DNA from 2 places in the Pseudoduganella sp. GW821-FHT12E03 genome. Region 2 is predicted to be linked to the other one. Evidence: predicted binding sites of a transcription regulator. Region 2 holds the regulator's gene; the other holds the start of a gene.
The links. Region 2 encodes NrdR, which represses ribonucleotide reductase genes. Its sites were predicted from a motif close to CACNANATNTNGTG; they were not measured.
Positions count from the first base shown of each region.

Region 1: a site for NrdR is predicted at 1,803-1,816, ahead of AC1RRC_RS13750 (ribonucleoside-diphosphate reductase subunit alpha). Genes of this name have one in related genera too.

Region 1 covers NZ_JBXAQJ010000005.1:46,404-49,816, forward strand. The annotation lists gene AC1RRC_RS13750 (ribonucleoside-diphosphate reductase subunit alpha) at 1-1,647, opposite strand, end outside; gene ampD (1,6-anhydro-N-acetylmuramyl-L-alanine amidase AmpD) at 1,919-2,518, opposite strand; gene AC1RRC_RS13760 (sigma-54-dependent transcriptional regulator) at 2,515-3,413, opposite strand, start outside.
Region 2 covers NZ_JBXAQJ010000006.1:298,320-301,732, forward strand. The annotation lists gene AC1RRC_RS17475 (PilW family protein) at 1-380, opposite strand, end outside; gene pilV (type IV pilus modification protein PilV) at 377-922, opposite strand; gene nrdR (transcriptional regulator NrdR) at 1,069-1,551, opposite strand; gene glyA (serine hydroxymethyltransferase) at 1,672-2,916, opposite strand; ZMP/ZTP riboswitch at 3,011-3,138, opposite strand; gene AC1RRC_RS17495 (SDR family NAD(P)-dependent oxidoreductase) at 3,320-3,413, shown strand, end outside.

The DNA of each region.
Region 1 (3,413 bases), on a different contig from region 2:
CCATGGGTGGCCGGTTTCAAACAGCATCGACAGCATCTTGCGCCACAGGTCCAGCGCCTCGATTTTCTTGAAGACGCGGATTTCGCCGGCGGCGGCACGCGCCTCGTAGCCGGTATACGCTTCTTCGAAAGCCTTGCCGACCTTGTCGTGCAGGTCCGGCGTTTCGGACGGCGAGAACAGCGTCCATGCGCCTTTCTCCATCACGCGCTTCATGAACAGGTCGGGAATCCAGTTCGCGGTGTTCATGTCATGGGTACGGCGGCGGTCGTCGCCGGTGTTTTTACGCAGGTCCAGGAACTCTTCAATGTCCATGTGCCAGGTTTCCAGGTAGGCGCAGACCGCGCCCTTGCGCTTGCCGCCCTGGTTGACCGCCACGGCGGTGTCGTTGACCACTTTCAGGAACGGCACCACGCCCTGCGATTTGCCGTTGGTGCCCTTGATGTGGGCGCCCAGTGCGCGCACCGGGGTCCAGTCGTTGCCCAGGCCGCCGGCAAACTTGGCCAGCAGTGCGTTTTCCTTGATGGCGTCGTAGATGCCTTCCAGGTCGTCCGACACGGTGGTCAGGTAGCACGACGACAGTTGCGAACGCAGGGTGCCCGAGTTGAACAAGGTCGGGGTCGACGACATGAAGTCGAAGGTCGACAGCAGGTTGTAGAACTCGATGGCGCGCGCTTCGCGGTTGGCTTCATTCAGCGCCAGGCCCATTGCGACACGCATGTAAAACGCTTGCGGCATTTCAATACGGATATCGCGTACGTGCAGGAAGTAGCGGTCGTACAGGGTTTGCAGGCCGATGTAGCCGAACTGCAGGTCGCGGTCGGCCACCAGGGCCTTGGCCAGCTTGGCCAGGTCGAATTCCGCCAGTTTCACATCCAGCAGTTCCGCTTCGATGCCCTTGGCGATGTATTTCGGGAAGTAGTCGATGTACTCGGCAGCGGCTTTGGCTTGCGGGACTTCCTTGCCGAACACTTCCTTGCGGATGGTGTGCAGCAGGATGCGGGCCGTCACTTGCGAGTAGGCCGGGTCTTTTTCCATCAGCGCGCGGGCAGCCAGGATGGCGGACTTGTGCAGTTCTTCGACCGGCACGCCGTCGTACAGGTTTTTGACGGTCTCGCCCAGGATGGCGTCGGCATCGACGTGCTTTTCCAGGCCCGAGCAGGCGGCGTTGATCAGGTCGCGCACTTCCTGCATCACCAGCGGACGGCGCTCGCCGTTTTCCGTCACGTGCAGTTGTGGCTCGTCAATGGCGGTGGCGCCAGCGGCTTCTTTCTTCAGACGGCGTTCTTCCATGTGCTTGGCGCGGTACAGCACGTAGGCGCGGGCCACGTCATGCTGGCCGGAACGCATCAGCGCCAGCTCCACCTGGTCTTGCACGTCTTCGATATGGAACGTGCCGCCCGATGGCTGGCGGCGCACCAGGGCAGTCACCACGTTGCTGGTCAACTCTTCGACGATTTCACGCACGCTGGCCGATGCCGCACTCTGGCCGCCCTGGACCGCCAGGAAAGCCTTAGTCACGGCGACGGCGATTTTCGAGGGCTCGAAGGCCACCACGGCGCCATTGCGCCGAATGATGCGGTAATCGCCCAGGGCGCCTGCCGGCGCTGCCGGCTGAACGGAAATGTCAGAAGAGTGGATTGATTGCATTGAAGCTCCTGAATAAAACTGCATGGCCGCTGATCGCGTGTTTCTAACGGACAAGATGAAGCGGCCAGACTAAAGTTTCAGCTGGCGGAGCGTCATCTTGTGGGTATTTTCTGTCGATGCTCTAAAGCCAGCTTTAAGTAATCGACAATTCTTTGCACTAAATCTAGTGCGATGCACAACTTATGGCACTAATTGTAGTGACGGCGCCCGGGCGCGGCAAGCGCTATATTTCTGCCGATTGCCGATTTTTCTGTTGACATTTGGGGACGCCCTAAACCGCAGGCGTTACCCGGTGAGCAAGCACTAACGCAGCATTTCCCGTTGCCTGTTGTTTCAGCAAGGCATCGATCCGGGACCAATCAAAGCACGGTCCGGGGTCCGTCTTGCGGTCCGGCGCCACGTGCTCATGGCCGGTAATCCAACGCAACGGGTAGCGATTCTGCAATGCCTGGGCCAGTTGCGCCAGCACTTCATACTGGACTGACGTAAACGCAACATTGTCAGTTCCCTCCATCTCGACACCGATGGAAAAGTCATTGCAATTGGCGCGTCCCTGGAATTGCGAGAGTCCCGCATGCCAGGCACGGTCGTTGCAAGAAACATATTGCACCAGCCGCCCGTCGCGCCGCACAAAGAAGTGCGCCGACACTGCCACGCCGCGCAAGTCCGCCAGCGACGGGTCAGCATTATAGTCTACCCGGCCGGTAAACAGGTCCGACACGTGGGGGCCGCCAAACCGGCCGGCGGGCAGGCTGATGTTATGCACCACCAGTAAATCAATCGCGGCGTCCGCCGGGCGCGCATTGTAATGGGGCGAGTCGTAGCGGAACGCGCCGCCGCACCAGCCATCCGCATCAACGAAGTACGTCACGAATCCGGTTCCTGGATATTCAATTTCTGCATCTGGTAACGCAATTGGCGGAAACTGATGCCCAGCAGGCTGGCCGCCTGCGTGCGGTTATATTGGGTCTGCGCCAGCGCGCGCTGGATGATTTCCCGCTCCACCATCGCCAGATATTCCGGCAAGTTGCTGGGCAATATGTCGAGCACCGGCAATGGCGGCATATTCGGCGCCATGGCTGGAATCGCGGTGGTGCCATTAATGGCATTATTGACATCAATAGCATTGGCACTATTAATAAGATGCGGCTTATTATTAGCACTATTAATGGCATGGCCCGCCTCATAAGCCGAGCTAATAGCGGCGGCCGCCGCTTCCGGCGCTTTGGCCCATGCCGGCGATGCCGTGTCTTCCAATTCCACCGGCGGTGGCACATAACCGGGTGGAGCATCGGCCAGGCGCGCGCCTTTTAATGCCAGGTCACGCACTTCAATCACGCCATCGTTGGCAAAGGCCAGCGCCCGCTCCAGGATATTTTCCAATTCCCGCACATTGCCGGGGAAGGAATAAGCCCGCAAGGATTCCAGCACGCCGGTCCCCAGCCGCACTTTTTGCTCAAACGTGCCGAGCCGTTCCAATATCGCGTCGGTCAACACCGGTAAATCATCGAGCCGGTCGCGCAGCGGCGGCAGCGCCAGTTCAATCACATTCAGGCGATAAAACAAGTCTTGCCGGAAATGCCCCTCGTCCACCAGCTTTTCCAGGTTTTTATGGGTGGCGCTGATAATGCGCACATCGACCGGTTCTTCCACCGTGGCGCCAATCTTGCGCACGCGCCGCTCCTGGATCGCGCGCAACAGCTTGACTTGCATCGCCAATGGCAAATCCGCCACTTCGTCCAGCATCAGGGTGCCGCCATTGGCCG
Region 2 (3,413 bases):
GCGCAATCGGTCATGCTGCCATCACCGCTGCCAGCGCCGGCGCCGGCATGGCGCACGGCCAGCACGTCGCTGCCATTGACGGCGGCCGGCCAGGGCCCGTCAATGCCGTGGCTGTTTTGCGCCACGCCGGACGCATCGAGACCGGTAATGGCGGCGGGCCATGGCAGCGGCGCGCCGGCGCCCGCATAACCGGCCTGGCGCACGGCCCGCGCCATCATGGCCAGCGCCTGCCGCCCGCTGTCATCGAGCCGCGCGCCTGCGCCGTGGTGCGAATAGGCGGCATGGGCGCCCGCCAGCATGGCCGATGCGGCCAGCGCCAGCAGCGCACCAATGGCCAGCGACAGCATCAATTCCACCAGGCCGAAGCCGCGTGCGTTCATGGCGCCACTCCCGCCAGCGCCAGCGCAACACCCGGCGCATGGTCGCCCGCATCGGTATCAGGCCGTCCGTCAGGCAGCCGCCCGCGCCAACCGATCTTGATGACGAGGGGCGCATCCGCCCCACCGTCGCATGCCCAGCGCAAACGGCCGCCTTGCCACATGTGCCGGTCGCGGCAAATACGCACGCGCCCGGAGGGCAGCGCTTGCGCCACTTGCTGTTTCAGTTCGGCGAGGTCGGCCTGGGCCAGTTGCGCACTGTCACAAGGGGATGTACCGCAAGCAAAGGAAGGATCGGGAACAGGTTCGCGCTGCGCGTCGTAATCAAAGCCGGCATACACGGCATCGGCCTGCGCCGCGTTGGCGCGCAGCCGTCCGGCAAAATCCGCCGCCAGACGCGACGACGACGTCAGCCATTGCGACTCCAGCCGCACGCGCTGCGCCGTCAATTGCATCGCGCCCGCGCCGAGCACGCCGAGCGCCAGCACCACCAGCGCCACCAGCACTTCCGGCAGCGTAAAACCTTGCACATGTCGGGAATGCATAGTCGCCCTCCGCGTCAGGTTCGAAGAACCCGACGTTACGCGCCGAGGCGGTGGACGGCATGCGGAAGATCAAGGCCGGGCGGGGCCGGCCAGACAAATTGCGGCGAGTTTTGCCCTGCTCACAGGCCGGACAAATTGAAGTGTGATCAGGAAAGATTGGCCGGCGGCTTGTCGTGGTCGGCGTGCCCGGCTTCTTCGATGGCATCCTGGAACTCGGCCAGGCATTCGAAATTCTTGTAGACGGACGCGAAGCGAATGTACGCCACCGTATCGAGCGCCTTCAGTTGCTGCATCACCAGTTCGCCAATCGCGTGCGAATCGATTTCACGCTGGCCGGACGTCAGCAGTTTTTCTTCAATGGCCAGCACGGCCAGGTCCACCGCTTCGGCCGAGACCGGCCGCTTGCGCAAGGCCAGCGCCAGGCTGCCGCGCAATTTGGTGGCCGAGTAGTCGGCGCGGCTGCCGTTTTTCTTGACCACGTACGGCATCGTCAGTTCGATCCGTTCGTACGTCGTAAAGCGCTTGTCGCACTTGCCGCAACGCCGGCGGCGGCGGATCGCATCGCCCTCTTCCGACATGCGGGTGTCGAGGACGTGGATTTCTTCATGCTGACAAAACGGACATTTCATTAGGCAAGTGACTTATTAATGTGGATGCCCGGCCTGAAGGCCCGGCACCCATAGGTAAATTTAAAATTAAAAAGCGCCGCCCCAAAGGGACGGCGCTCTCGATGTTACCAAAGCAGGTGATTATGCGTAAACCGGGAACGCGTCCGCCAGTACTTTTACGGCTGCCTTCACGCGCTCGATGGTGGCGGCGTCATGCGGGTTGTCCAGCACGTCGGCGATCAGATTGCCAACTTGCTCAGCCTGCTCTTCCTTGAAGCCGCGGGTGGTCATCGCTGGCGAGCCCAGACGGATACCGGACGTCACGAATGGCTTCTGCGGATCGTTCGGGATACCGTTCTTGTTGCAGGTGATGTGCGCGGTGCCCAGGATGGCTTCGGCTTCTTTGCCGGTCAGGTTCTTCGGACGCAGGTCCACCAGGAACACGTGCGACTCGGTGCCGCCCGACACGATGCGCAGGCCGCGCTTGATCAGGGTCTTCGCCAGCACGTCGGCGTTTTTCACCACTTGTTTCTGGTACTCAACGAACGCAGGCTGCAGTGCTTCCTGGAAAGCAACCGCTTTACCGGCGATCACGTGCATCAGCGGGCCGCCCTGGATACCTGGGAAGATAGCCGAGTTGATGATTTTTTCGTGTTCGGCTTTCATCAGGATGATGCCGCCACGTGGGCCGCGCAGCGATTTGTGCGTGGTCGAGGTGACGAAGTCAGCGTGAGGAACCGGGTTCGGGTACAGGCCGGCGGCGATCAGGCCGGCGTAGTGGGCCATGTCCACCATGAAGTACGCGCCAACGGCTTTGGCCACGGCGGCGAAACGCTCGAAGTCGATTTTTTTCGAGAAGGCCGACGCGCCGGCGATGATCAGCTTAGGCTTGTGTTCCTTGGCCAGCGCTTCCATCGCCGCGTAATCGATGTCTTCTTCCGGGGTCAGGCCGTACGACACGACGTTGAACCATTTGCCGGACATGTTCAGTGGCATGCCGTGGGTCAGGTGGCCGCCTTCGGCCAGCGACATGCCCATGATGGTGTCGCCTGGTTTCAGCACGGCGAAGAACACGCCCTGGTTGGCCTGGGAACCGGAGTTCGGCTGCACGTTGGCCGCTTCCGCGCCAAACAGTTTTTTCACGCGGTCGATCGCCAGTTGCTCCACCACGTCGACGTGTTCGCAGCCGCCGTAGTAGCGCTTGCCTGGGTAGCCTTCAGCGTATTTGTTGGTCAGCTGCGAGCCTTGCGCTTGCATCACGGCTGGGGACGTGTAGTTTTCGGAAGCGATCAGCTCGATGTGGTCGTGCTGGCGGACGTTTTCATCCTGGATGGCGGAAAACAATTCCGGGTCGATGCTGGCGAGGGTGTGATCTTTGGCGAACATGAAAAAAACTCCGTGAGAGTAGTTACTGGCAGGTTAGGATCGAATGAGGAAAGCCGGAACAACGGGACAGGCAGCCTCGGTCGTGCAATTCCACTTCGGCTGCCCAGGCGAACGGCTATTGTATTTTGTGCAGTCTCACGCTCCCCGGTGGATGCCCACCTTTCGTAGAAGATCCGCGGGTATCCGCGATCATTCAACTTTTCGCCAGTCACGTGAGACGTAAATGGAAGCCAGATTGTAGGGCAAGACCGGCCTCAGGGCAAGGAAACCCATGACAAGATATCAAGAAGCACGACCGTTCCATGCCAAAAAGGGGCTGTTAGGCTAGAATCTTTGCAATTGCGTTAATATCGGCACAATTGCACGATTGTTATGTGCAGTAGCCGCAACATAAGGAAATTCCATGATCGTCTTCATCACCGGCGCCAGCGCCGGCTTTGGCGCCGCGATGGCGCGCGTCTTTGCAAGTAACGGCCACAAGGTCATCGTCAGCGCGC